One region of the Priestia sp. D51 genome, then DNA from elsewhere that is predicted to be linked to it. Evidence: riboswitches for the same ligand, from Rfam matches in the RefSeq annotation. Region 1 holds a riboswitch; each other region holds the start of a gene.
What was found. A riboswitch is a leader RNA that binds a small molecule or an ion and turns the genes downstream of it on or off. The one in region 1 is predicted to bind thiamine pyrophosphate.
Positions count from the first base shown of each region.

Region 1 (9,974 bases):
CTTTTTAAGCCGTACACTTTGTCTTCTTCTGGACGGTTATCCCAAAAGTGACTGAGATAAATAATGCCGTGTACAGGATCATAATAAGATGAAACGCGATACTCTACTTCAATTTCATCATTTTTTGTTAATGTTTTCGTTAAATCTGCCAGCTCCATATAGAGAAAGGAATCTACATTTTTGTCGTTAAATTTAATAAATCGCATAGCGCCACTCCTTACTCAAATAATGTTTCAGCAATATTTTGAATGGCGGCTTTTTCCCTTTCATCTTCTAGCTTTTCAATAATACCGCGTTTAATCGCGCGAAGAGGCGGCATATAAAGAGCTAAATCACACGTATCAATAAGCGCACGAATAGACGCAGCTTCTTCTGATACATGGCCGCTTTGAACTTGAGTAATTAAATCTGCAGAGAGCGTGACAAATTTATCAATTAATTTTTCGTCTTTTAACTGAGACTGAGACATTAGAACTTGCTTTAAGCTGCTCCCTTGAATATATGGCACTTCAATGACAACAAAACGATTTTTTAACGCTTCGTTTAATGGAACAGTCCCAACATACCCTTCGTTAATAGCCGCTACTACGCCGAATGTTTGCTGACCGCGCACTACATCTCCAGTGAATGGGTTTGTAATCATTTTCCGGTAGTCAAGTACCCCGTTTAAAATAGGAAGCGTTTCAGGCTTCGCCATGTTAATTTCATCAATATATAATAAATGGCCTTTTTTCATTGCCTGAATAACAGGTCCTTCTACAAACTCGATACCTGTTTTCCCTTCTTGTTCAGAAATTGTTTTAAAGCCAAGCAGCGCTTCTGCATCTAAATCAACCGAGCAGTTAACGCTATGCATCGGCTGAGAAAATAAATGCGACAGCGTTTCAGCAAGCTTTGTTTTACCTGAACCTGTCGGCCCTTTTAAAAGTACGTTTTTCCCTAGTGACAAGGCAATAATGGCATCTTCTAAAATATCTGCTTCTTCTGCTGTATAGCCGCCTTTTCCAATTAATAGCTGATCAGCATGAGACAGATTTTCATATTTACGATTCGCTAAAAGCGAAAGAACCTCTTTTGGTAATGATAATTGTGATAATTGAATTGACATAACAAAAAATCCTTTCTTTCTGCATACTTTCTATAGTTTACTAAAAAACATTCTTCTTCTCAAAGAATTGCTTTACCTATGCGTTTCTCTAAGGTTTCCGATAGAAAAATCGCCGTCTTTAAACATATATTCAGTAAAAAAAAGTAGGTTATTCACCTACTTTTTTACGATTTTATAGTTTTTATGATTAACGACTGTTTTCATGGATTCGCCTGTTTCAGCATCTTTTCCAAAATCTACGATAACCGAATTGTCTCGCACTACCATAACAATTCCTTTAAATCCTTTATAGTCGCCTTTTTTAGGCTGAATCGTATCGCCAACTTTAGCTGCCTTGACTTTAGGTGCTTGTTCTTCTGTACCTTGTGTATTTTCTACGTCCATCATGACCCCACCTTTTCCAATTTACCGTGTTTTTTATAAGTGAAAACACAATTTAATTTACTTTTTGTTGAAAATACTTAGTTTATTTTCCCACAAACATCCATGGTTAAACACCATGTGTTTGTCCATTTTCATTCTGCAAACAAACGCTGTATTTTTTATTATGTATGTAGCTGTTTTTTGTAAGAGCACATCCTTGTTCTATCATAACATTTTCTGTTTCCTTCGAACACCAATTACCCTTTAGTTTTTTAAAAAAATGACAAATTACACGGAATTATGTCGAATTTCATATGATTTTCTTTTTAGTATGATAAGCTATATATCGTATTTTAAGCATCTTTTATCTATTACATACGATTTTTGATAAAAAAACCGAAACTTTTATCCACAAATTGCGTTGATTAAATGAAAGGGGGAGAAAATGGCACAACAGCATAACTTTGAACACATTTATAAACAGCACATGCATGATTTGCTGCGCTATCTTCTCTCTCTTACTCGCAGAAAAGAATCAGCGGAAGATTTAATGCAGGAGACCTTTTACCGGGCACTTTTACACTTAGAAACGTATAAAGGCGAGGAAGTAAAGCCTTGGCTGTTCAAAATTGCTTATCACGCCTTTATTGACTGGTATCGAAAAGAAAAAAAACGCCCTACTGTCGAAATAGAAGAATGGCACTTTACTCCTCAGCCAAGTGCTGAAGAACAAGTGATGATTCAAAGTGAAATCGACGGCTGGCTTTCTGATGTATCTGCTTTGCCTCCGGCTAAGCAGAATATTGTACTGTTACGAGATTATCATGGCTTCACATATGAAGAGATTGCAGAAATGACTGGCTTTACTCTGTCAAAAGTGAAAATGGACTTGTATCGTGGTCGTCAACAATTGAAAAAAAGAAAGGAAGAGGACGGATGAGCTGTCAAGATATGAAGCATCAATGGGAAAAATATAAAAACGGCACTTTGACAGACAAAGAAGCAGAAACACTTGAACAACATACGGAAAATTGTGAAGCATGCTCAGCTCATTTAGAGCACTTGCTAACCGAAGATGAACCGTTATCGCCAACTCCATCAACTACTTCACTAAATGACGATACGATGTTGGATAATAAAAAAGTGAAAAAGTCCATTTATATGGCCAAATGGAAGCAGCGCCTTTCAAATGTGACAACTGTCATTAGCTCTGTCGTTCTGCTATGGATGATCGGCAGCTTTTTATCCATTGTATATTATCATCAATCAAAAACCGAATACATAAATAGCGTCAATCAAGCGGCTATCGAATCTGCTTTTCCGAACGTTCATATACGTGAAACCACTTCTGATACACAGTCCTTTTTCCGAATGCAGTCGCAAATGGAAGCTTATAAGCAAGTTGGACGTGAAGAGCAGGCCATTGGGACGTTTACATTTCATCAGCTGTTTAATAAAACGAGCGGTGTAGAAAAAGAATTTTCCGGCGGTAAATACGACCTTAACCTTTCCTTTGTCTATCCTGATCAAAAAAAACTAAAGCTACATGCAAAAGAGTATAAGGAATGGACGAATGAAACATGGAATGCATTAGAAAACCTACCAAAAGGAACGGTAAGCGAAGTGGCTATTTCTTTTGATGATACGTATTCGCTAAAAGAAGTTCAGCAAAAAATGAACGCCATCGACAGCCGTGATTTTTCTACCTCTTGGTACGCGCTTAATACAGGGAACGAACAAAAAACAAGCACAAAAGATGAGCCATTAATTGACTTAACATCAACATTTGGCTTTCCGGAGTTTTTAGACTTGCCTTACGAGCACAAAGGAAATCAAACGCACTCTACTAGCAAGTCGAACGTTTTAAATATGATGAAACTATTAGCCGATAATGAAGAAACAGTCCAAAAAGTTCGTCAGCTAGACCATTCCGATTTGTTGCTAAATCAGCGATATTCTTATGTAAAGAAACATGGAGTCGGTGTGTACGGCGTTGTGATTACAGGACCTACCAAAAAGCTGCTGAAATTAAAAAATGATCCGTCTATCACCTACGCTTCACTTGGAGATGTAGAGCTATGGAATTGGTTCAACCGCCCTTCATCCGGCACGTTAATGAATCAGTAACAAGCACTTGAAAACAAGTGCTTGTTTTTATTTCTTCGTTAATTCTTCAAACCTTTCTACAGCTTCACTTTTATCAAATGAACTAAACCATCGATAGTCTTGGTCATCTAAAATACGATAGTGCTGACTAATCATATTTTGCTGCAGACGAAAAGAACCTTCTTTTTGAATCTCTTTCCACCATACTCTTCCTCCGAGCGTTTTATCTTTTGGAGAAGATACGCCGTTATGAGCAATGATTTCTACTACTTCTAAGGGGACGTCTCCTAAAACCGATTGAAGGATTTCACTGTCACGAAACAAACCGCATACTGCAACAGTGGTCGTCCACCCTGCTTCCGTGCGCCCTTTTTCAATTTGAACCAATGTTTTTTTTGAAATACCAATAACTTCAGCCATTCTGTCTTGTGAATAGTTTCTTTCTAAACGAATTAATCGTATTTTATCCGATACGGATTTAATGACTTCTTGTTTATCCATTTTTACAGCCCTTTCTTTCTATACACGCACATGTCTTTAGTGTAATATTACACCTAATTAAAGAAGAGTTTCAAGCGTTTCCCTTCATCACAAAACGGGGAAATATACTGAAATGGTTTTTGTATACTAAAACAATTAAAAGGAGTTGAGAATATGTAATGTACATCATTGTATGGACTATGCTTGTACTATACGCCTTTCTGCTAGCTCCGGGAGCAAGCGCCGCTGATGATATGCTGTTTAAAAACCTTGTCACAGGAAATTTTCAACAGGTAGATCCGCTCGTAGTTATGGTATTCTCTTTTTTAGGGCTTTTCCCAGTATTATTCATGGTAATGATTTGTAAAAAAGATACGTACAAACTGCCTGGATGGCCATTTTCTCTCCTATCATTTGCGCTTGGAGCTTTTTCTCTTTTGTTCTATTATCATTGGAAAGGACAAAAAGTTCGAACACGTTCGCGTATTCCTTCACGCTTCATTGCCATCATTTCTTCTCGTCTATGGATTGGACTATGCTTAGCACTCACGATTGCTGGTTACGTATACGGACTATCCATAGGTTCAATAAGAGCTTATGAAGATGCTTTTATGCAGTCACAGCTTGTTAGCGTGATGACCGCTGATTTTTTTGTTTTAACGTGGCTTTCTTATTCCGTTATGACAAAAGAAAAGATAGCATCCCGGCCTTACCTTCTCTTATGTTTCATTCCAGTTGCGGGCCCTTTTTTTATTTTGTTACGGCATAACCGCCAAGATGTTAGAGAAGAAAAACTTTAAATAAAAGTCTTGCGTTCCATTCATTATTCCGTTATAATCATTTCTTGTACGATGAAAGTTGATTAATTAGAAAACATTTATATATCGGCATTTTATTTACATTTGTTATACATACCTGCGCTGTGCGTATACTCATGTTGTCTTAAACCTTTGAGTGTTAAAAGGGAGCTCAAAATTTAGCTGCAGATAGCACGCCCTTCTTGGGACGCTAAACCCGGCTATGAGGGCACCCACCTAGTAGATCTGGGTATTTAAGACACTTAGGGTTACGGCAGTGCGGGCTTATTTTTTAGTTAGCTGTAGCTAGCTTTTTTTATTTTTTTATTTATTAGTTTACATAATTATTTTATTGTTAACTTATATTTTTTTAGACATGTATGTTTTATTTATCTTCGATTGAGGAACATAAAAAGTAATAAAGGAGATGGATAAAATGAATGAACAAAAAATTGCTAAAAAAGTAAATGAAGTATTAGAAGGAAATCGTGTAGGAACATTAGCCACAGTTGTAAACAACAAACCCCACTCTCGCTATATGACATTTTTCAGCGATGAAGATGGTATCGCTCTTTACACACCAACAAATATCAATACACATAAGGCAGAAGAAATCGAAGCCAATCCGAACGTGCACGTACTATTGGGCTACAGCGGCGAAGGATATGGCGATCAATACTTAGAATTATCCGGGACAGCTGTTCTTCGTACCGGTGATCAATTAAAAGGACGTATATGGAACGATCACATGAAAGAATGGTTTGACGGTCCAAATGACCCTGAGTATGTTGTTCTGGAAATTACACCAAACGAAATTCGCTTTATGAATGAAGGCGAAGAAACTCCTCAAACCGTTCAGCTATAATAAAAAAGCGCACACTGTGCGCTTTTTTTATTTTCCTACCGCTTCTTTCAATTGAGCTGCTTTTTCTTTTGGAGACGCTGCTAAGCTAATCGCGGTAATAATAGAAACACCATCTGCACCTGCTTCTACTACTTGTTTGGCATTTTCAGGCGTGATGCCACCGATTCCTACAATTGGAAAGTCAATATTCTGGTTTCGCACTTCTTCAATTAATTTTGTACCTTGCACTGCTTTTGCGTCTTTTTTTGTAGAAGTAGGAAAAACAGGTCCCATTCCTACATAATCCGCCCCGTCTTTTATCGCTTGCTGCAGCTCTTGTACATTATGAACAGAGACGCCCACAATTCCTTTTCCTATTTTTTCTCGAACAATATGAGCTTTTTCATCTTCTTGTCCAATATGAATGCCATCTGCTTGTAAGCGGATCGCTAAGTCAAGATCATCATTCACAACAAAAGGAACGCTGTGCTGCTGACAAATTTGCTGAAGTTCTTTCGCCAGCTGATATTTCGCTTCTCCTGTTAAGGCACCCTCGCCTTTTTCACGAAATTGAAACACGGTAACGCCGCCTTCAATTGCTTCTTTTAATACTTCTTTCGGATCTTTTTTACAGTTATTGCTGCCCATTATAAAATAAACTTTCAGCAGCTTTTTAATTTCTTCGTTTGTCATTTTCCCGCTCCTTTTAACGTTGATGTACTCTTGCATATGATTCAATATCCTGTCCAGATAAAAGATGAAGCTGATTTAACAGCTCAATTTGAAAGCTCCCCGGCCCTTCTTCACCTTTTTTCGCTGCGGCGATTTCACCTGCCACTCCGTAAAAACTTAAAGCAGCAACGCTTGCCTCGACATATTCTTTTTCTACAGCCGCGAAAGCTCCTATAATTGATGTCAGCAGACATCCAGTACCCGTCACCTTCGTAAATAACGGGTGACCGTTGTCTACTGTATACGTTGTGTTTCCATCGGTGATCACATCTTGTTTCCCCGTAATAACAATCACTGTATCTAATTTGTTCGCTGCTTTCTCAGCAAGTTCAATGACGTCTCCTTGCCCTTCTAATGAATCAACGCCTTTAATGAGCCATGACTCGCCTACTACATTCGCAACTTCAGCAGCGTTACCGCGAATAACGGCAATATTTAATTCTTCTACAAGCTGACGTGCCACTTCTGTACGAAACGGTGTCGCTCCGGCTCCTACAGGATCGAAAATAACCGGCACGCCATTTTCATTTGCTGATTTTCCTGCTATTCTCATCGCTTCTACTTCTTGAGCCGTCAGTGTACCCATATTTAAGACAAGCGCTCCGGCGATTCGAGCCATATCAGCCACTTCTTCCTTCGCATAAGCCATAACAGGTGACGCTCCTATGGCAAGCAGTCCATTTGCTGTAAAATTGGTTACCACAACATTCGTAATATTATGAACAAGCGGACTTGTATCTCTTACTTTTTCTAATTGAGCTGAAATTTTACTAATATCCATGTTCTCTCACTCTTTTCATTTAGTTTTAACACTGCAAAAAAAAAGACAAAAAAGCACCTTGCATGCGCAAAGTGCTTTGGTATGTACTCACATTCCCTGCGCTGGCATTATCCAACAGGTTCAAATGGTCAACAGGCGCCCCTGTACTCTCAGCCTGCCCCGCGCAAGCTCCCATACTATTTATTACTACGTTTAAAGTTTACTATTAACTTTTTTTATTTGCAACCATTTCACTGTTTTGCCCATAAAATAAAGCTTCGTTATAGGCTGAGTGGTGTTGTAAATCTTACAGCTTTACTAAAAGCATCATTAAAAGACCTCCAGTAAACTACTGGAGGTCTTCTATCTCCTAAAAATTCTATCATTTCTCTTGAATCGCTTGATTTCTCACAGCTGTTTTTCGGTCCTTCCCTGCTCTTAAAGATAAAAGAAAACAAAGCAGCAGTACAAGTGCAGCTGATACGTACGGATAATTAACGTTTATATCAAAAAGAAAGCCTGCGACAACGGGTCCAATAATATTCCCAAGACTTGTATAAGCAGAATTTAGTCCGGCTACATACCCTTGGTCGTCTTGTGCCATCATCGACATTTGCGTGCTTATTGCCGGACGTAAAATATCTGTTGCTAAAAAGACGATAAATGTTACAACAATAATAAGCCAGTACGTGTGCACAAATAGCGTAAGTAAAATAAAAAGTCCCGTCATCATCAAGCAAAACGAAATGACTCTTTTTTCACCGAACTTATTTAAAATCCAGCCAAAAATCGTAACCTGCACAACAGCTCCTGCAATAGAGCCAAACGTAATAACAAACGCAATATCTTTTGGCGTAAAGCTAAATTTATGATCAACAAATAGTGAAAAGATCGTTTCATAATTGGATAATCCAAACGATGTCACAAAAACGATAATTAAACTTAAAAAATAAGGTTCTTTGTAGGAATTCATAAGCTGCAGTAGCAGCCGATCTTCTTTTGGATTCTCATTGTTTGAAACAGCATGATCTTGTACAGGACGAGACTCCGGCAAAACAAAAAGCGTAATCACTGCAGCCAAGCCTCCTGCTACTGCGGCCATGTAAAATGGCACGCGCATGCCGTATTCAGCTAAAAAGCCTCCAATACCGGGCCCGATAATAAATCCTGTTGTAATCGCTGCCGTCACATAGCCCATTCCTTTAGCGCGTTCTTTAGCAGACGTCACGTCCGCTGTATAGGCCATAACAGCAGGCATAATAAGCGCGGCCCCGACCCCACCTAGCATTCTGGATACAAATAATAAAAGAGGTGTACTCACTGAACCAAAGAACCATTCAGACAGGGCAAAAACAATCATTCCCGCTACAATAATTTTCTTTCTCCCTAACGAATCGGATAATCGCCCCGCTAAAGGCGAAAACAGAAATTGAGTTAGTGAAAACACCGCTACTAAAAGCCCCATCACGCTGCCGTTGATATGAAGCTCCGTCATATAGGTTGGCATAATTGGAATAACGAGACCGATTCCCGTAAAGATAATAAAAATATTTAGCATGAGCAGCAAAATCGCCGCTCGATTTCTTAACAATAATGACATATAAACCTCCTGATTACAAAAATACTGAACGTTCGGTCTATAAAAATACAAAATAATGAGGGATTACTCATTGCCACAATAAGCATCCCCGCTTATTTAAGAAGACCTTGCTATAATTCCGTTTAAAAATACATCGATTGCTGAATGGTAAAGCTGCAGGGCATTTTCCGTACTCGTTTTTCGAGACATGCGGCTCATTCCAACAAACAGCCCTTCTAAAATTACTGCAAGCTGCTCTGCATTTTTATGAGAAAACTCGCCTTCATCGATGCCCTGTTGCAAAAGTTCCCGGTTAAACTCCACGTGTCGTTTCACCATCTCATCAATTCGCTCTTCGATGTCGCTGCCCTTTTCCTCGTTGTTAAAAAACTCATCGGCAGCTTTCGTAAGAGGATGATTCAAATCATCTAAAATGATTTGCTCCGCTATTCCAAAAAGCTTATCTCTTGTTGTTTTGTAAAGAGACTCTCTTTCTTTCCAGTTTCGTTCCCACTCAAGATCCCATTCGTCTATTAAATAAAGAAAAAGCCCTTCTTTACTTTTAAAGTGATAATAAATATTCCCTTTACTGCTTCCCGTAGCTTCTACAATTTCTTCAATAGATGTAGCTTTATAGCCTTTTTGAGAAAACAATGCTTTAGCGGCATCTGCCACTTTTCTTTTGGTTTGTTCACTTTGAAGCTTTTTTTTATTCAAGCTATTTCCACCGCCCCGTACATTTATTATTTATACTGAACATTCGTTTTGTATTATCTGACACCTATACTACATAGGAAAAACCTTTTTGTCTAGTGAGAAAACCTAGTTTATACCTTTTTATATGAATCATTACCAAAACAAAGCCTCCTAAAAAGGCTTTGCCTAAAAAGCTTACTTGCTAACAGGATAAATGACCGCTGCTTGCCCGCACAGTTTGCATACAAATAAACAAATCATCTGCGCCTTCTTTCCTGTCTTTTACTCATTCAATTTCTTTGTCATAAACACACTGTATGGATCTTCTTTGTAGGTAGAAAACGGTTCGCACTCGTAAAATCCAAAACTGGCGTATAGCTTTCTAGCCGGTTCAAAAGCGGGTGCGGATCCTGTTTCTAAGCTTAAGCGTCGGTACCCTCGTTTTTGCGCTTCATTTATTATGTACTGCAGCAGCTCTCTAGCAATTCCTTTCCGTAAATGAGCGGTAG
Region 1 covers NZ_JBLTIR010000004.1:232,807-242,780, forward strand. The annotation lists gene ACNHOZ_RS17910 (vWA domain-containing protein) at 1-206, opposite strand, end outside; gene ACNHOZ_RS17915 (ATP-binding protein) at 218-1,108, opposite strand; gene ACNHOZ_RS17920 (YkvS family protein) at 1,265-1,495, opposite strand; gene ACNHOZ_RS17925 (RNA polymerase sigma factor) at 1,917-2,411, shown strand; gene ACNHOZ_RS17930 (anti-sigma factor) at 2,408-3,598, shown strand; gene ACNHOZ_RS17935 (helix-turn-helix transcriptional regulator) at 3,626-4,078, opposite strand; gene ACNHOZ_RS17940 (hypothetical protein) at 4,237-4,857, shown strand; RNA gene ssrS (6S RNA) at 4,967-5,144, shown strand; gene ACNHOZ_RS17950 (pyridoxamine 5'-phosphate oxidase family protein) at 5,291-5,719, shown strand; gene thiE (thiamine phosphate synthase) at 5,747-6,391, opposite strand; gene thiM (hydroxyethylthiazole kinase) at 6,405-7,211, opposite strand; TPP riboswitch at 7,288-7,396, opposite strand; gene ACNHOZ_RS17965 (MFS transporter) at 7,573-8,790, opposite strand; gene ACNHOZ_RS17970 (TetR/AcrR family transcriptional regulator) at 8,887-9,486, opposite strand; gene ACNHOZ_RS17975 (GNAT family N-acetyltransferase) at 9,748-9,974, opposite strand, start outside.

Region 2 (9,974 bases), on a different contig from region 1:
ACTTCGATGATACAAGCAGCGAACCAACTGTGTTACCAGCTATGTTTCCTAACTTGCTAGTGAATGGATCCACGGGTATTTCAGCTGGTTATGCTACAGAACTTCCTCCTCATCATTTAGGTGAAGTAATTGACGCAACGATCATGCGAATTGATAAACCAACGTGTACAATTGAAGAATTAATGACGGCTATCCAAGGTCCTGATTTTCCTACAGGGGGAATCATTCAAGGTGTAGACGGGATTAAGAAAGCCTACGAGACAGGTAAAGGGAAAATTATTATTCGCGGAAAAACGGAAGTGGAGTCCATTCGCGGCGGAAAACAGCAAATTGTCATTACGGAAATTCCGTTTGAAGTAAACAAAGCCAACCTTGTGAAGAAAATGGATGAGCTTCGTTTAGATAAAAAAGTGGAAGGTATTGCTGAAGTTCGCGACGAAACGGATCGTACGGGTCTGCGCATCGTAGTAGAATTAAAAAAAGACGCAAATGCTCAAGGAGTACTTCACTTCCTTTATAAAAATACGGATCTGCAAGTACCGTATAATTTTAACATGGTTGCCATTGCTAAAAAGCGACCAAAGCTTATGAGTTTGGCTAACATTCTTGATGCTTATATTGATCATCAAAAAGAAGTAGTAACAAATCGTTCTAAATACGAACTGCAAAAAGCACGTGAACGTGAACATATTGTAGCGGGATTGATTAAGGCACTGTCGATTTTAGATGAAGTTATTGCGACGATTAGAGCTTCTAAAGATAAGCGCGACGCTAAAAATAATTTAATTGGCAAATATGAATTTACAGAACCTCAAGCAGAAGCGATTGTGTCGCTTCAATTATACCGTTTGACAAACACGGACATTACAGCTCTACAAGCGGAAGCTGAAGAGCTAGGTGCTAAAATTAACGAGTTAGAAGAAATCTTACATAGCGAGAAAAAACTTTTTAATGTAATCAAAAAAGAATTACGCCGTGTAAAAAAGCAATACAGTACAGAACGCCGCTCAAAAATTGAAGCGGAAATCGAAGAGATTAAAATTAATCTAGAAGTGATGGTTCCATCTGAAGAAGTGATGGTAACAGTCACAAAAGACGGATATGTAAAACGAACAAGTCTTCGTTCTTACGCCGCGTCTAACGGGCAAGACTTCGGTATGAAAGATACGGACCGAATTTTAGCGAAGTATGAAATTAATACAACCGAAACGCTGCTCATCTTCACAAACAAAGGGAATTATTTATATATGCCAGTGCACGAACTTCCTGATATCAGGTGGAAAGACATGGGTCAGCATATCATGAACATTGTTCCAATTGATAAAGAAGAGCAAATTGTACGAGCGATACCGGTAAAAGAATTTAAAGAAAATCAGTATCTGCTTTTCTTTACGAAAAATGGTATGGTCAAAAAATCAGAATTACTTCAATATAAAGCACAGCGCTACTCCAAAGCTCTTGTCGCCGTTAATTTAAAAGGCGATGATGAAGTAGTGGACGTATATCAAACGGATGGTAAAAAACAAGTGTTTATTGCCACTCGCTCTGGCTACGGACTGCGTTTCCGGGAAGAAGAAATTAATATTGTAGGAACTCGCGCTTCTGGTGTAAAAGGAATTAACTTAAAAGACGATGATTATGTTGTAAGCGGCGTTATCTTCGATGAAGATGAAGCTCTATCAACTGAATTATTTATCGCCACGCAGCGAGGAGCTGTGAAAAAGACAAAAATTGCTGAGTTTGAAGAATCAGCACGAGCAAAACGAGGGCTAGTGATGGTCCGAGAACTAAAATCTAATCCGCATCAAATTGCAAAAGTAAAAGTAATCTCTAAAGAGCATTATATGATAGTGGAATCATCTAAAGGTCAAATCGAGCAGGTTGATCCATCTACAATGCGAGCTAGTGACCGATACAGCAACGGTTCATTCGTATTGGACCAAAGCGAAGCTGGGAATTTAGTTGATATGTGGCTGGAAGAAAAATAACAAAAAAAGTAGTAAAGTTTTTAAAGCTTTACTACTTTTTTTTACCCAATATTTTTAAATTAAACTATGTTCTAAATAAACAGTATAAAATGATTTTCCTACTCCTCATTCCAAATGAAAATCATACATCTCCTACACAAGCCTCTAAGAAACTTTTGAATGTTCAAATTGTCCAAAACATATATATATAAGAACATCTAGGAGGTGTTATATATGAACTATTTTATTCACGTAACTCCTAAGACTAAACTTTTTGTTCGGGATATTGGAAAAGGGGAACCCGTTCTTTTCCTTCACGGGTGGCCTGTTAACGCTAAAATGTACGAATGCCAATTTACAACGCTGCCGGCCTGCGGTATTCGGTGTATTGCTCCTGATCTTCGGGGATTTGGAAAATCAGATACGCCTTTCACCGGCTATTCTTACAATCAATTAGCGGATGATATTCGTATGTTAGTAGAAAAATTAGGACTTAAAAATTATACGCTAGTAGGCTTTTCTATGGGGGGAGCCATTGCCATTCGATATATGAGTAGACACTTAGGATATGGCGTGAAGAAGTTAATTTTATTAGGGGCAGCGGCTCCAAGCTTTATTCAAAAAACTGATTTTCCATACGGACTTCCTTCTGAAGAAGTAAATACAATTATTCAAAATACGTATAGAGATCGTCCTAACATGCTTGAAGACTTTGGGAACAAATTTTTTAATCAGCCTGTCAGCGCAGCTTTTAGAGGATGGTTTCAAGATTTAGGTTTAGAGGCATCTGGCCATGGAACGATTAAAACTGCGGTGTCTTTACGAGACGAAGACTTACGGGAAGATTTGAGTCAAATTTTCGCTGAGACATATATATTACACGGAAAAAAAGATCAAATTTGTCCATTTGATCTTGCAAAAGTAATGAATCGCCACATTTCATTTTCTACACTGATCCCATTTGAAAATAGTGGACACGGTCTTTTTTATGATGAACGTGAGAAAGTAAATGACACCCTTATTGAACTCATCAATAAAAGCTCAGCCGATAAGTAAGGATACACATTTAAAACCGAATTGGCAGCCAAATAAAAAAAGTAAAAAACCAGCACCTAACGTAATGAGGCGAAAAAGCTTAGGCGTGATAAATTTTCTTGTAAAATGAATGCTGCTCGCAATATTTAAATTCCAAAGAATGATGCCAAAAATAATAAAGAAGCTATGAAAAAAGACGGATAGCCACGTTTGACTTTGAAGGCTTTCGCTTAAGCTTGATCCAAATACACCAAACCAAAACACAATATTTAAAGGGTTCATAAGAGCAATAAAAAAACCTGTAAAAAACGACTTATCTTTTTTAGCAGAAGGGTTATTTACATCTACTGAAAAGGAACGAGAGACAGCTTGTTTCATACTTTGAAAGCCAACAAATGTGAGCATGACAAAACCCGTTGCATACAGGACAACCGTAACAGCCTGCATCTGAACAAAAGGGGTTAACCCTATTAAAATGAGAAGCATAAATAAGATATCGGCTGTCATTCCTCCTAAACCAACTAGCCAAGAAGCCCAAAATCCTTTTGTCAGACCTCTTTTAATCATCTCTATATTAATTGGACCTACCGGTGCTGCGAGACTAATACCTAGAATTATTTGTTTTATAGCAATCAAAAACCACTCCACAAACACAGCCTCCTTTCTAACTTGTCCAATAGTAGCTTATATATATATAGATTAGAATTTTATAATTTAGAAGCGAGATTTAGTTAAAAATACTCATAAACTTTCTTTTTTTTAATACACATGTAACGTTGAGTTCCATAAGGAGGGTTTTAATGGCATCAAAAATGCTTTTTCGAGCTAATGAGATTTTAGAGTCAACGCATGTCCCGTTCTGGGGGAAAGATGCTTTTCAATATTTCCAAAGCGATATATTATCAGAAGAAAATCCATTTCCCTGTATATTAGGGGTGGAAGGCTTTAAAAAAGATTTACTGCGTTTTTCATTTGTGACGACTCCTTATAACTATCAAGATATTAAACATGCAGCGGCGGCACTTAGAGAATACATAGATACATTTAAGACCATAGGTCGCTATACATCCTTTGTGTTATTCTTTAAGCCTGAACATAAAGAACGGTCAATGGAAGAGTACGAAACGATGTTTTGGGATACGCTGACGTTTATTCATCAAATTGATCAAAAGAAATGGCCGCAAGATATTCCGAAAGACCCAAAAGATGCATTATGGGAATTTTGTTTTCACGGAGAACCTATTTTTGTCGTCTGTAATACGCCTGCTCATTCTCTACGTAAAAGCCGTAAGAGCAGAGGATTTATGATTACATTTCAGCCGCGGTGGGTGTTTGAAGGTATGACAGGAGATTCAAAAATAGGGAAGCATGTACAAAAAGTCGTCCGCGATCGGTTAAAAACATATGATGACGTATCAGCTCACCCTGAGTTAGGCTGGTATGGACAGCAGGAAAACAGAGAGTGGAAGCAATATTTTTTACACGATGATAATAACAATACTACTGGACAGTGTCCATTTAAATTAAAAAGGAGTGAGCAGCATGGACGTAAAAAAAGCCTCTATTAAAAAAGGAGTTGGCGGAAAGTTTGAAGAAGTAATTAAAGAGCTGCTTCCGGCGTATACTGGATACGTTGAAGTACAGCATGATATTGCTTTTCAAACACATCCGTCTCATACGCATCCAACTGATGAAATTCTTCATATACTTGAAGGATCTATTTACTTTACAGTTGAACGTGATACGGTTCTATGTCAGGCCGGAGATCGGATACATTTACCGAAACAAACGGTTCATTCTTCAAAAGCCGGTCCTGATGGATGCACATACGTTATTTCCATTTTAAAATAAAGACGAAAGAAGATGATGCTTATGCTACGTTCCCGGCCAGTGTTGCTACTTATCGATGTACAAGAAGGGTTTTATTCACCCCAGTGGGGAGAAAGAAACAATTTAGATGCAGAAAAGAATATGCTGACGCTACTGCAAGCATGGAGGCGCCAAGACTATCCTGTCATTCACGTGCAGCATGCATCAGAAAATCCAGACTCTCCTTTACATCCAAGTTCAAAGGGGTTTCAATTCAAAGAAGGATTTGGTCCACAAGAAGACGAATACTTAATTCGCAAGCACGTGAACAGCTGTTTCATTGGAACAGAGCTAGATAGCTATTTAAAAGCAAATGGCTATGATACGCTTATCTTAATAGGACTAACTACTAATCACTGCGTCTCTACGACTGCGCGCATGGCTGGAAATCTAGGGTATAGGACGTATGTTGCGAACGATGCAACGGCCTGTTTTGATTGTATGTCCTACGATGGAAAAACCAGACTTCTTGCAGAAGATGTACATACATTCGCACTGTCTTCCTTGCACGGAGAGTTTGCAACGGTCGTTTCTACAAAAGAGACTCTTCAAGTCCTTCAAACCTTTCAATATGCCCAAAACCAATAACCGATGTGCATGCGCACATCGGTTTTTTATGTAGATTATGTTTCTTAAAAGAAGTAAAATAAAGATAATTCTATACTATAAGGAGTTTGTACATATGATCATTCGTTATGCTAAAGAAGAAGATTTACCTATGCTTGTTGAAATTTATAATCAGTCCGTTCAAACAAGTGCTGCTACTTTTGACTTAACGCCTGTAACAGTAGAACAAAGAAGGGGCTGGTTTAATAGTCATATTAGCAATGAACTTTTTCCACTTATTGTCGCGGAAAAAGATGGAGTAGTAGCGGGCTATGCTTCGCTTTCCTCGTATCGAGATAAAGAAGCGTACATTCAAACAGTAGAGCTATCGATTTATATTGATAAAAATCAACAAGGGCATGGTATTGGGAAACAGCTTATGAAGCGCATTTTGGAATTAGCTAAAGAGCTCGACCATCACGTTGTCATTTCAGGAATTACAAAAGGAAATGATATCAGTATCAAAATGCATGAGCAATTTAATTTTACATTTTGCGGAGAGTTTAAAGAAGTGGGCTGGAAATTTGATCAGTGGCAAGATGTACTTTTTTATCAGCTTATTTTATAAGATGTATGACGCCTTTACACATTGTAACGTTTTAGTTTCATGTGTAAAGGTTATTAAAATAATAAGTTGTTTTATTATTTTAATACGAAAGGTGTTAGCTATCATGAGTACACATTTTCAATATCAACATCTAAGAGCTGTGCCGAAAAGATGGTCCCAAAAAGAACTGCATATCCAGCTGAATAGAATCAAACACAATTCTGAACTATCTACTATAGCAGCAGATCCGCTTTTTCATCTGTTAGAATGTACCCGTTCAGGCCTTCAAACTAAACAAGAAATCATAGACTACATCCAAACCATTCCTAATCACCAACTTCCATCTTTTGCAACTCATTTAAGCAGGTTAATTCAGCGTATTTATTATATCGAAGCTGCTGATTACTATAACCGTCCCCTCAAAGGTTATATGCTTGTTATGAAAAACCAACCCGCTTATATATCTCTTCATTTTGCCGATCAGCTCATATAAAAAAAGCTCTCTATTCAAAAGAATAGAGAGCTTTTTTTATTCGTATTTTTTCACTGTTACTTGACATTCTTTTAACGGGATAAGCTTCGACTTTTTCGTCCATTTGTATCCTAGCCAAACAATTAAGAATAAAGGCAGTCCGATATAAGAAACAAGTACACCGTACCAGTCAATCGAGTCACCCATAAACGCCGAATAGTTTTGGCCTAAAATAACAACGGCACATAAAATAAAGGCAAAGATAGGGCCAAATGGGAAAAGTTTTGCATGATATGGAAGTTCACTCAAATCATGACCTTGAGCAACAAATGCTCTTCTAAAACGATAGTGGCTGATCGCAATTCCTAACCAAGCAATAAAACCAGACATACCAGAAGCGTTAAGTAACCACGTATATACCGCACCGTCTCCAAAAAATGAAGCACCAAATGCAAGTGTACCGACAAGTGCCGTTGCGATTAAGGCATTAACTGGAACGCCTCGTTTATTCACTTTTGCTAAGAACCTTGGTGCTTTTCCATCTTTGGCTAAGTTCCACAGCATACGCGTAGAAGCATACATGCCTGAGTTACCAGCAGATAAAACAGCTGTTAAAATAACGGCATTAATCGCTGATGCTGCAAACGCCAGACCTGCTCGTTCGAATATTAAAGTAAACGGACTTACTCGCACGTCATCACTTGCTAATGAATTCGCTGTGTATGGAATAAGCATTCCAATAACAAAAATAGCTAAAATATAAAATAACAAGATGCGCCAGAAGACTTGTTTAACTGCGCGAGGAACCGTTTTTTCCGGATCTTCACTTTCTCCAGCTGCGACTCCAAGTAACTCTGTTCCTTGGAATGAAAAACCAGCTGCCATAAAGATACCTAGTACAGTGAAGAATCCACCGTGAATCGGTCCATCACCAAGCGTGAAGTTTTTAAAACCTGGTGCTTCATTGTTAAAGATACCAAAAATCATCATAATACCAATAACTAAAAAGATAATAACCGTTACTACTTTAATTAACGAAAACCAAAATTCAGATTCACCAAATCCTTTTACAGAAAGGTAGTTAAGCCCAAACATAATTAATAAAAACAGGGCACTCCATAAAATAGAAGAAGAGTTCGGGAACCAAAATTTCATAATAAGGGCTCCAGCAGATAATTCAGCTGCAATCGTAATAGCCCAGTTATACCAGTAGTTCCAGCCGAGAGCGAAACCAAAGGATGGATCTACAAAACGAGACGCATACGTACTAAATGAACCAGCTTCAGGCATATAAGCTGCGAGCTCTGCTAGACTGGTCATCAAAAAGTAAACCATTACGCCAATAATAGCGTAAGCTAAAAGCGCTCCCCCAGGTCCTGCTGTGTGAATTGCTCCACCACTTGCTAGGAATAAGCCGGTTCCGATGGCTCCTCCTAATGAAATCATCGTTAAGTGGCGAGATTTCAACCCACGTTTTAATTCTTGCTGCTCTTGCATAGATAAATACTCCTTTCGAATGTACGGAAAGAGACGGGATAACATAAAAAAAGCCCGCAGTATATGTGCGCGCTTTTAAATCTGAAAACCGCGTCAACCTTCCGTGAAGATAGCTCTTCACATCACTCGCATGATGTGACAGTTCTGTTCCTGTTGGGAGACAGCCCCAGCTTAAATCAACCGAGAAGTGATTTAAACTTCGGCAATTTTTCCTTTCAAGCAACATCCTCAATGTTCTCTGCATTTCCGTTACTTTACTATTAAAAACTGCGACCTCTACCTCATCGATTAGGATGAGGGTTTTTTATATTCAATTGACATAAAAGAAGTATAACAAATACTAAAACGATTGTCATTATAAAAAATAGATTCAGAAAATAGAAACATCTTTGAAATCTCTCGAATCTATTTTGTTACGTATGGTATAATAAACATTGTCTTTATACTACATAAATATCCAAACGTACCACAGGGGGAGCCGCCGTGCTGAGAGTGAACGAAATGTTCAGACCCTTCGAACCTGTTAGTTAACGCTAGCGTAGGAATGTGGGAATAGTAGCATATATTTGCTTACTCCTGTGTAAACCGTTTGATATGAATGATTCAAAAACAGGAGTGAGAAACGTGAATAAAGCATTACCTTTACAGGCTAAAATTGAAATAGCTATTTTTGCAGCATTGGCACTTCTACTTGACCTTTTGCCTTCAATTAAAATTGCGACGGCTGTGAGCATTTCGTTCTCCATGGTGCCCATTTTTATTATGTGCTTTCGCTGGGGAGTAAAAGGCGGGGCTCTATCCGGTCTATTATGGGGGCTTTTGCAGTTAGCGACAGGAACAGCTTATATTTTAACAGCGCTACAAACATTTATTGAATATATTGTAGCTTTTGCTTTTATAGGTTTTGGAGGTATTTTTTCACAATCTATTAAAACAAATTTAGCTACCAATAACAGATCAAAAGCTTTTGTTTTAATTGTTTTATCTCTTATTATCGGCAGCTTCGCACGTTATTTCTGGCACTTTATTGCTGGTATTATTTTCTGGGGGTCATATGCGCCAAAGGGCATGTCCGCTCTATGGTATTCTTTTTCAATGAACGGGATTTCAATGGTAGGATCACTAATAGCCTGCTTAGTCATTCTTTCATTGTTAATTCCATCGGCATCAAGAATGATTGTAACTAAATCACACTCATCATAAGAAAAAAGACTAAATCTGCCAAGATTTAGTCTTTTTTCTTATTTGTCACCTTTGTTTACACAAAAGTGTGTCAGGTTTGATAACATAGTTAGTGAAATATTCAAAAAACTGTTTTATGATAGTCAACATATTCAAACGAGATAAAGGATTGATCGTATGCTACAGAAATGGATCACGAGCATAGGTTTAGATATTGGAACAAGCACAACAAAACTGATTGTAAGCAAACTGTTAATAGCAAATCAACAAAATCAGTTTACGCTGCCAGGCTGTCAAATTATTGATCGTCGCGTAACGTATGCAAGTTCCATCTATACAACACCTATGGTAAACGAGGTTGAAATCGATGTTCGGAGGTTAACGCTATTACTAGAAAAAGAGTACAAAAAAGCAGGGATCTCCTTAGATCAGGTGGAGGCGGGTGCTGTGATCATCACAGGAGAAACGGCTCGGAAGCAAAATGCAGAGAGTATCGTTCACTATCTAGCTGAACACGCTGGGAATTTTGTTGTTGCAACAGCTGGTGCTGACTTAGAAGGAATGTTAGCGGCAAAAGGTTCGGGAGCAATCGAACATTCTGCTGAAACCAATAAAGTGATTGCCAACATTGATGTAGGTGGAGGCACTGCTAACATCGCCTTATGTCAAAATGGAAAAGTGATTGAAACGTTTACCCTGCATGTAGGCGGAAGATTAATTCGGCTAAACGAAGATGGTATTGTTACCTACGTTTCGTCTTATTTAACTGAATTTTTAAAAAATAATTCTCTGATGCTTC
Region 2 covers NZ_JBLTIR010000002.1:48,908-58,881, reverse strand. The annotation lists gene parC (DNA topoisomerase IV subunit A) at 1-1,988, shown strand, start outside; gene ACNHOZ_RS06920 (alpha/beta fold hydrolase) at 2,202-3,023, shown strand; gene ACNHOZ_RS06915 (LysE family transporter) at 3,009-3,650, opposite strand; gene ACNHOZ_RS06910 (YqcI/YcgG family protein) at 3,803-4,570, shown strand; gene ACNHOZ_RS06905 (cupin domain-containing protein) at 4,545-4,853, shown strand; gene ACNHOZ_RS06900 (cysteine hydrolase family protein) at 4,875-5,459, shown strand; gene ACNHOZ_RS06895 (GNAT family N-acetyltransferase) at 5,554-6,045, shown strand; gene ACNHOZ_RS06890 (hypothetical protein) at 6,149-6,517, shown strand; gene ACNHOZ_RS06885 (amino acid permease) at 6,554-7,993, opposite strand; lysine riboswitch at 8,096-8,280, opposite strand; TPP riboswitch at 8,455-8,555, shown strand; gene thiT (energy-coupled thiamine transporter ThiT) at 8,588-9,196, shown strand; gene ACNHOZ_RS06875 (ethanolamine ammonia-lyase reactivating factor EutA) at 9,353-9,974, shown strand, end outside.
Region 2: it holds a riboswitch for thiamine pyrophosphate, as region 1 does, so the genes downstream of both, thiT (energy-coupled thiamine transporter ThiT) here and thiM (hydroxyethylthiazole kinase) in region 1, are expected to answer to the same signal.

Region 3 (9,974 bases), on a different contig from region 1:
TTGAACCTCGCTTTTTTATTTATGTCGACGATGATATGTAGTGGTTATTTTTTAACGCCCGGTTTATCATTGTATCCCGCTCTGAAGATGGATGCTAAAAAAGCAATTGTTACTCCTAATACTAAAAGTAAGCGCATTGATTTTCCTCCTCAATCTAATTAAAAGGATTATACAGCTACTGCAGTTAAAACCGACTTCCCATATCTCATGATGATAATAATGACAAAATAACTCTTCTAGAGACGTAAGTTCTCTAATAAAATTTAACCGTTCCTTCTTACTCTTTTATTATAGCTAATAAATACTTCACTGTGAATGCCTAGCAAGGACAAATTTCTGAATTTTACAATTTAAAAAGCATGTTCAAACATTTTGCTGCATAGATTGTATTAATCTTGTTCACTAGCACCATAACTAGTAGGGGAGGTCCTTTAATGGATATATTAAAGAAAGTTGAAAGATACCGCGAAGAAGAGAATCGTCTTAAGTGGGAAGGGACATTTGAAGAGTACCTAAAGCTGATTAAAGATGAGCCTTTAATTGCTCAGCCTGCACACTCTAGAGTATACAACATGATAAAGGATGCAGGAATTGAAGAGGTAAATGGTAAAAGACATTATAAATTTTTCAGTGGACAAATGTTTGGACTTGAAGATTCGCTAGAACGCTTGGTGGAAGAATATTTTCACCCAGCTGCAAAGCGTTTAGATGTTCGTAAACGTATTTTACTTTTAATGGGTCCAGTAAGTGGTGGTAAATCGACGCTAGTGACCATGTTAAAAAGAGGGCTTGAAGCTTATTCGCTTACTGATCGAGGAGCTGTTTACGCTATTAAAGGATGCCCAATGCATGAAGATCCGCTGCATTTAATTCCACATCATTTACGTAAAGACTTCTTTGAAGAGTATGGTATCCGAATTGAAGGAAACTTATCTCCTTTAAATACAATGCGATTAGAGGAAGAGTATGGCGGCAGAATTGAAGACGTCATCATCGAACGCATTTTCTTCTCAGAGGACAAACGAACTGGAATTGGAACGTTCAGTCCTTCTGATCCGAAATCTCAAGACATTGCTGACCTAACAGGAAGCATTGACTTTTCAACAATTGCAGAGTATGGATCTGAGTCAGATCCGCGCGCTTACCGCTTTGACGGAGAGCTTAATAAAGCAAACCGGGGAATGATGGAGTTCCAGGAGATGTTAAAATGTGACGAGAAATTTTTATGGCATTTACTCTCTTTAACCCAAGAAGGAAACTTTAAAGCAGGAAGATTTGCTTTAATTAGTGCAGATGAATTAATTGTAGCTCATACAAATGAAACAGAGTATCGCTCGTTTATTTCCAATAAGAAAAATGAAGCTTTGCATTCACGAATTATTGTAATGCCTGTTCCATATAACTTAAAAGTGAGTGATGAGGAAAAAATTTATGACAAAATGATTCGTGAAAGTGACGTATCAGATGTTCATATTGCCCCTCATACGCTACGTATTGCGTCTATTTTTACTACGTTAACAAGATTAAAAGAGCCTAAAAAAGGCGATATCGATTTGTTAAAGAAAATGCGCTTATACGACGGTCAATCTGTAGAAGGCTATAACGATGCAGACGTAGAAGAGTTACAAAAAGAATATACGGATGAAGGAATGAGCGGTATTGATCCACGTTATGTCATTAACCGCATTTCGTCTACCATCATTCGAAAAGATATTAAATCAATCAATGCATTAGATGTACTGCGTTCATTGAAGGAAGGATTAGCACAGCATGCGTCTATTTCTGCTGAGGACCGAGAGCGTTACCTGAATTATATTTCTCTGGCGCGTAAAGAATATGATGAAATTGCTAAAAAAGAAGTACAAAAAGCGTTCGTTTATTCTTATGAAGAGTCTGCTAAAACATTAATGGATAATTATTTAGATAATGTCGAAGCATACTGCAACAAAAATAAGCTTCGTGATCCGCTAACAGGAGAAGAGTTAAATCCAGATGATAAATTAATGCGTTCAATTGAAGAACAAATTGGTATTTCAGAAAATGCGAAAAAAGCATTCCGCGAAGAAATCTTAATTCGTATTTCCGCTTATGCACGTAAAGGAAAACGATTTGACTATAATTCTCATGAACGCTTACGTGAAGCGATTCAGAAAAAACTGTTTGCAGATTTAAAAGACGTAGTGAAAATTACAACGTCCACTAAAACACCAGATGAGCAGCAGCTGAAGAAAGTAAATGAAGTAGTGGCTCGATTGATTGATGAGCATGGATACAATTCAGTATCTGCTAATGAACTGCTGCGCTATGTAGGAAGTTTGTTAAATCGATAACTCAGTACTAACAAGAAAACATGGCACTTCCGATCTGTGCCATGTTTTTCTTATCTCTTAAAATAAACTCTGCATAATTAGGCTATTGTGTAGTACGCATTGCACTTAACCATCATATGATAAGTCATAAACATATACATGACACTAGACACTATAAAATGAATAGTTAACAGTAAAAGAATTAGTTAGCAAGTATACCATTCTTGCGCATAGGATAAGAGTAACCAACCTTTGAACTAAAGGTATTTGTCAGAAACTTTCGGTATAGCTTATGCATGCCGAGTAAAAACGTGCAGGTGTTTTTTAAATAAGGAGGGGAATAGCGTGGGAAAAGAAGTAGATAAAAGTTTTGCTGTCTCAAAAGAAGACTGGTCCCTCCATCGTAAAGGCCACGATGATCAAAAAAGACATCAAGAAAAAATTAAAGAAGCCATTAAAAATAATTTACCGGACTTAATTACAGAAGAAAATATCGTGATGTCCAATGGAAGAGAAGTTGTTAAAATCCCGATCAAATCATTGGATGAATATCGAATTCGGTACAATTATGATAAAAACAAACATGTGGGTCAAGGTGATGGAGACAGTAAAGTTGGGGATGTAGTAGCACGTGACGGATCTGCTGGAGATGGTCAAAAAGGAGCAGGAAAAGGTCAAGGAGCAGGTGACCAGGCTGGAGAAGACTACTTTGAAGCGGAAGTGTCCCTCATGGAACTTCAAGAGGCTTTATTTGCTCAATTAGAACTGCCTAATCTTCAGCGAAAAGAATCTGATCAAATTGTTGTGGAACACATTGAATTTAATGATATACGACGTACAGGTTTGATGGGGAATATTGATAAAAAACGAACGATGATGAGCGCTTATAAGCGAAACGCAATGACAGGAAAGCCTGCTTTTCATCCTATTTATCCGGAGGATTTAAAATTTAAAACGTGGAATGAAGTTATAAAGCCAGAATCGAAAGCAGTCGTTTTAGCTATGATGGATACGAGCGGTTCGATGGGCATATGGGAAAAATATATGGCACGAAGCTTTTTCTTTTGGATGACACGCTTTTTACGTACGAAATACGAAACGGTGGAAATTGAATTTATTGCGCATCATACAGAGGCAAAAGTAGTGTCAGAAGAAGACTTCTTCTCCAAAGGAGAAAGTGGAGGAACCATCTGCTCATCTGCTTACCGAAAAGCGCTTGAATTAATTAACCAAAAGTATGATCCGAGCCGTTATAATATTTACCCGTTTCATTTTTCAGATGGTGATAACTTAACTTCAGATAACGCAAGGTGTGTAAAGTTAGTAAATGAATTAATGAAAGTGTCAAATATGTTTGGGTATGGGGAAGTGAATCAGTACAATCGACATTCCACTTTAATGTCTGCGTACAAAAACATTCAAGACGAAAGCTTTAGACACTTTATTTTAAAACAAAAATCAGACGTTTTTCATGCGATGAAAAGCTTTTTTAGAAAAGAGACCGAAGACCAAAAATATGCATAACCTAAAAGGCCTAGACTTGTTATCTAGGTCTTTTTTATGCGGTTTATTCAGCGCTTCTTTGGAGATAGTAAAAGTACGACCTTATCCAAAAGGAGAATAAGTGAATGAACGAAAATATAAAGAGTGAAATGCAAAAACATCAACAAAATCAGCGGTTGAATGCAGCCGAGTTAGGTTACTTATGGGCGCAATATTTAGGCGATACGCTGTATGTATGCGTTCTTGGATATTTTCTATCTGTTGTAAAAGATCCAGAGATTAAGGAACTTTTAAAAAAAGCACATCAGTTTTCACAAACTCATGTAGACGAATTGACGGAATTATTCAGTTCAGAAAAAATTCCAATTCCAGTAGGGTTTGGGGAACAAGATGTGAACAAAGGAGTTCCTGCTTTATTCGATGATATTTTTATGGCTATTTATGTAAACGAAATGGCCATTGGAGGTATGAAGAAATATGCCAGAGCGCTAAGCGCAGTGAGAAGGCAAGATATTTATGACCACCTATCTCGATGTGTAAAAGAAAGCGACATTCTTTTAGAGAATTCTAACCACGTTATTTTAAGAAAAAGCATGCTGATGAGACCTCCGGTTATTCCTTATCCTGTAAAAGTGAATTTTGTGGACGAAAAAACATTTATATCACCATTTTTCTCTCAAATGCATCCTTTAACTTCTTTAGAGGTTACCGCCATTCAAGAAATTGTTAATACAAATGTATTAGGTAAAACGCTGATGCTGGCCTTTAGTCAAGTAGCTACCACACAAAAATTACGCTCTTATTTTTTTGATGGAGTCAAGCTTGCAAGTAAGCAAATCAAGCACTTCACCGAGTTACTGTCTGAAGCTGATTTACCAAGTCCGAGGCTGCTTGATGCATATGTAACCAACTCACCGATTTCACCGTTTTCAGATAAGCTGATGATGTATCATACTTCTACAGCGGTGACGATCGCTATTGATAACTGCGGTGCTGGTTTGTCTATGGCCTTCCGTTCGGATGTAGCAGTAGAATTTTCTCAGCTAATTGGGCGTATAGGGAAGTACGGAAAAGATGGAATTCGAATTATGATTGAGCAAGGGTGGATGGAAGAACCTCCAATGGCAACTGATCATAAGAAGTTGGCAGAGAAATAAGAAAGATATGTTGTGGATTATCAGTAATTTTGCGGTGCTGAAACATATATAGCTAAATGAAAATAGGTTGCTCTAGACCCACTTGAATGAACAGTGATAAGATAAAAAAGCTGATTTTTCAAGAAGTAAGTCGAGGTGTGCAAATGAATAATAGTATAAGGGAGTCCATTGCGAAAAAAGTAGCATGGATTAGCGTATGGAGCAATATTGCCCTTACGCTAGGAAAAGTAATAGTAGGATGGATTGGAAATAGTGATGCCGTATTTGCTGATGGTATTCACTCTGCAGCGGACGTATTTGCCTCTATTATTGTCTTGTTGGTTATACGAGTAGCAAATAAGCCAGCAGATGATGATCATCCATACGGGCATGGAAAAGCAGAAGTAATTGTCTCAGGAATTGTAGGAATTATTTTATTGCTTGTATCATTTTATGTGGTATTTGAAGGAGTCGTTGGTTTATTCCATCCGGTTGAATCTCCAAATATTTTAGCCATGTGGATTGCTGTTATTTCATACATAGCAAAGGTATTATTGTACCGTTATTCTTTAAACGTAGCCAAGCAGCACCACAGTAAGGCAATTGAGGCAATTGCATTTGATCATAAAGCAGATATTGTTGCTTCTATTGCAGCGGCAATTGGTGTTTTATTATCCATTATTGGTGATAAAATGGATGTTCAACTGCTGTTATACGGAGATAAAATAGCAAGTATCTTTGTTGCTTATTTAATTTTTAACATTGCCAGACAAATGATGGGAGAGTCTTTTCAAATCTTAATGGAAGGCAATATTGATGAAGAGCTACTGAAAGAACTTGAAGAAAGTATTTATGAATTTGAAGATGTGAAGCGGATTGATCGCGTTCGAGCAAGAGAACATGGCCATTACATATTAGTGGATGTACGTATTTCAATTGACCACTTTAAAACAATTAAGGAAGGTCATGATTTAGGACGAGAAATCAAAGCTACACTTATGAAAAAGCATGATAATATTCAGGAAGTATTAATCCATTTGAATCCTTATTATCCAGATTAAATAAGAAGCAGCGAAGTGTTACTCGCTGCTTCTTATTATTTATATATGTAGAAATTAATGAAATGAGTAGCATAAAATAATGAGGGTTTTTATTTATAAAGAATCAAGTTTAATAAAATTGTATAAAGGGAATTGTATTTATTTATTGATGTGATAGGATAAAAAAGCATATAAATGCATTCACTACGAATGAAAGCAGTGGACGGGTACATATAGATAATAATAAATGGTTTTGGGAGTCAAAGAAGGTGATGTTGAAGTGAATGTAAGCATCAGGTCAATTGTTAAAAAAGTCATGTTCACTCTATTTATTGCGTATACGGCAGTGGTCATTTACGCTACGCTCATACGGGAAAACGAACATGTTTACGGAAAAGCAATGAACTTGGATTTATTTAGTACAATCCGTCTGATGTGGGACAGCGGTAATATAATGCTCACTCTGACAAATATACTGGGAAATATCGTGATGTTTGCGCCGCTTGGAATGTTTATTCCGTTGTTTATGAAGTGGTTTGACGGTTTTATTCAAGTCTTTACGACGGGTTTCTTAATCAGTTTTCTGATTGAAATTTTACAGTACAAGCTAACGGAACGAGTATTTGATATTGATGATATCTTTTTGAATACGCTAGGTACATTTATAGGCTGGGTTATTATTAAAATACTATATTGGATTAAGAACATGCTGAAAGCACGTTTCAAAAAAAGATGAAAGGACTTCTTTACGAAGTCCTTTTTGCATCTTGTTGATAGAAACACTTAATGCAGCGTCTTACGGAAGAATGTGAGGATTCAACGATAATGTGCTGACAATTTTGCTGAACAAATAATAACTTTCCTTCAAGCTGCTTAATTTGTTTTTTAAGCTGTTCTACTTCATTATTGATAGATATTTGAACCACTGTTAACAAACTCTTTAGCTTTTTCTTTCATTCCTTCTTTTCTTACTTCGTTTACATCTTTTTCATTTTCTTGAGCCATGTTACGAATATCTTGAGAAATACGCATCGAACAGAATTTAGGTCCACACATTGAACAGAAATGGGCTGTTTTAGCACCTTCAGCGGGAAGTGTTTCATCGTGATATTCTTTTGCGCGCTCTGGATCTAGTGACAGGTTAAATTGATCATTCCATCTAAATTCAAATCTTGCTTTAGACAGAGCATTATCGCGTTTTTGTGCTCCTGGATGGCCTTTTGCTAGGTCAGCAGCATGCGCAGCAATTTTATAGGTGATAACGCCTTCGCGAACGTCTTCTTTATTCGGGAGTCCTAAATGTTCTTTTGGCGTTACGTAGCAAAGCATAGCTGTTCCAAACCAGCCAATCATTGCAGCACCAATACCTGATGTAATATGGTCATAGCCTGGAGCGATGTCGGTTGTAAGCGGTCCAAGAGTATAGAAGGGAGCTTCCTGGCATATTTCCATTTGTTTATCTACGTTTTCTTTGATGAGATGCATTGGAACATGTCCAGGACCTTCAATCATAACTTGAACATCGTGTTTCCAAGCAATTTTAGTTAATTCACCAAGCGTTTCTAATTCACCGAACTGTGCCTCATCATTAGCATCTGCAATGGAACCAGGACGTAGCCCATCGCCAAGCGAAATAGCAATATCGTATGCTTTACAGATTTCACAGATTTCTTCAAAGCGAGTATATAAAAAGTTCTCTTCATGATGAGCTAAACACCACTGCGCCAAGATGGATCCTCCGCGTGAAACAATACCTGTCGTACGTTTCGCTGTCAGAGGAATATAACGTAAAAGAACACCTGCGTGAATAGTAAAGTAATCAACACCTTGTTCTGCTTGTTCAATTAATGTATCACGGTATGCTTCCCACGTTAGATCTTCTGCTACGCCTTTTACTTTTTCAAGCGCTTGGTAAATAGGAACGGTCCCTACAGGAACAGGCGAGTTGCGGATAATCCATTCGCGTGTTGTGTGAATATCCTTTCCTGTTGATAGATCCATAATTGTATCGGCTCCCCAACGCGTTGCCCATGTCATTTTTTCTACTTCATCTTCAATAGCTGAACGAATAGCTGAATTTCCGATATTAGCATTAATTTTTACATGGAATTTGCGGCCGATAATCATCGGTTCGCTCTCAGGGTGATTGATATTATTAGGGATAATTGCACGTCCTCTTGCTACTTCTTCACGCACAACTTCAGGATCCATCTGTTCGCGAATAGCGATAAATTCCATTTCGGGCGTGATGATTCCTTTTTTCGCATAGTGCATTTGCGTTACATTTTGATTTTTTTTCGCGCGCAAAGGTAAACGATTAATAATAAAGCGCTCGTACTGATCTCTTGGATCACCATCATAATAACCGTTATCCTGTGGCTGAACCGTACGGCCTTGATATGTTTCTACATCGTTTCGTTCTGCAATCCACTTTTCGCGCAGAGCCGGTAATCCTTTTTGTAAATTAATTTCATAAGAGGGATCTGTATAAACACCGCTCGTGTCGTACACACGTACGGGACAATTTTCTTCTTCACCAAAAGACCCTGTAGTAGGAGACTGATGAATTTCGCGCATAGGCACTTTAAGGTCTTGTCTGGATCCTTGGACATATACTTTGTGACTGTTTGGAAAAGGCTTTTTCATAGAAACTGATACATTTTGTTTTGACATTACATATTCCTCCGGTTTCGCATAAAGTGTAGCTATACCGAACCATAAAAAAATCGGGTTCTGTGATAGACAGAACCCGATGGAATAGGCAAAAAAAGAATAAACATATACTATTCTTTTCAAGACTACTTCCCTCCGCTGGTATAACCCAAATCAGGTTCAAAGGGTTAAAGAGTTTTATTGCACTCTTCTCTCAGTCTGAGCTATCAGACACCCCTAGTAGAAATAACATTCAAATTATTCAATTTACGGCTTAAGTTTACCATCATTCGGTAAAAAATCAACCCTTAAATAAAAAAAGCTAGACAATTAGCGTTGTCTAGCAGCATCGATTGCAATCACAATAGCTGTAATAATATGCATGATAAATCCCAAAAATGGAATCCAAGCAACCAGTGAGGTAACAAGCCCTAGTATGTTTCCATAAGCAGATAACCCTCGTCTATTAGCTAAAATGAGTGTGATAGCATGAAGAATAAATCCAATAAAAAGAGGAGTATAGCTAAAGCCCATAACAATCCCCGCGCCAATTAAAGGAATTCCCAGCAAGGCTTCATACCCAGCAGTGACCCATTTCATTGTACGTACATTTCCATTCATAGTAAAAAGCCTCCTAAAAAAGATACTACTATATACGAGAAAAGAGAGAAAAAAGTTTCAAATTACTTAGGGGATATGTCGTATAAGTCAGCCCTATTGGATTAAAATGATAGATGACAGTAAGGGGGGATGGAAAAAACATAATGATTTAGTCATTTTTTCACACTAAAGAAAAATAGTCTAGATGATTCATTTTTAGCTAAGGGACCAGAATTTATACTGAACATAGTAACTGCTTTTTAAAATAAATAAAAGCTGATATCTTGTTTTTTGGTTTTAGCATGTAAGCTTTTTATTACAAATTATTAAAGATTCTTATCTTTTTGCAAATACACATTGTATTTCATAGTTTTAACAATTATGATAAAAAAGCAAGTGTCAAAATAGGAAAATAGTTGAGCATGTAAAACGAAGCGATAAGCTTATTAATTTGAAAGAAAGGCAAGGTACATAGCTTTATGTGGGAAATTATTGTAGCAATCATTTTAGGGATTGTAGAAGGTTTAACAGAGTTTGCTCCCGTTTCGTCAACTGGGCATATGATTATTGTGGATGACCTGTGGTTAAATTCAAAAGAATTATTTTCATCTCCAGTAGCTAATACATTTAAGATTGTTATTCAGCTAGGGTCGATCTTAGCAGTAGTTGTTATTTTTAAAGATCGTTTTATTAATTTATTAGGATTAGGAAAGAAACCAGCTGCTGCAATTGGA
Region 3 covers NZ_JBLTIR010000019.1:21,680-31,653, reverse strand. The annotation lists gene ACNHOZ_RS27965 (PrkA family serine protein kinase) at 435-2,330, shown strand; gene yhbH (sporulation protein YhbH) at 2,655-3,833, shown strand; gene ACNHOZ_RS27955 (DUF3231 family protein) at 3,938-4,969, shown strand; gene ACNHOZ_RS27950 (cation diffusion facilitator family transporter) at 5,113-6,009, shown strand; gene ACNHOZ_RS27945 (VanZ family protein) at 6,269-6,724, shown strand; gene thiC (phosphomethylpyrimidine synthase ThiC) at 6,892-8,661, opposite strand; TPP riboswitch at 8,775-8,889, opposite strand; gene ACNHOZ_RS27935 (hypothetical protein) at 8,971-9,261, opposite strand; gene ACNHOZ_RS27930 (undecaprenyl-diphosphate phosphatase) at 9,720-9,974, shown strand, end outside.
Region 3: it holds a riboswitch for thiamine pyrophosphate, as region 1 does, so the genes downstream of both, thiC (phosphomethylpyrimidine synthase ThiC) here and thiM (hydroxyethylthiazole kinase) in region 1, are expected to answer to the same signal.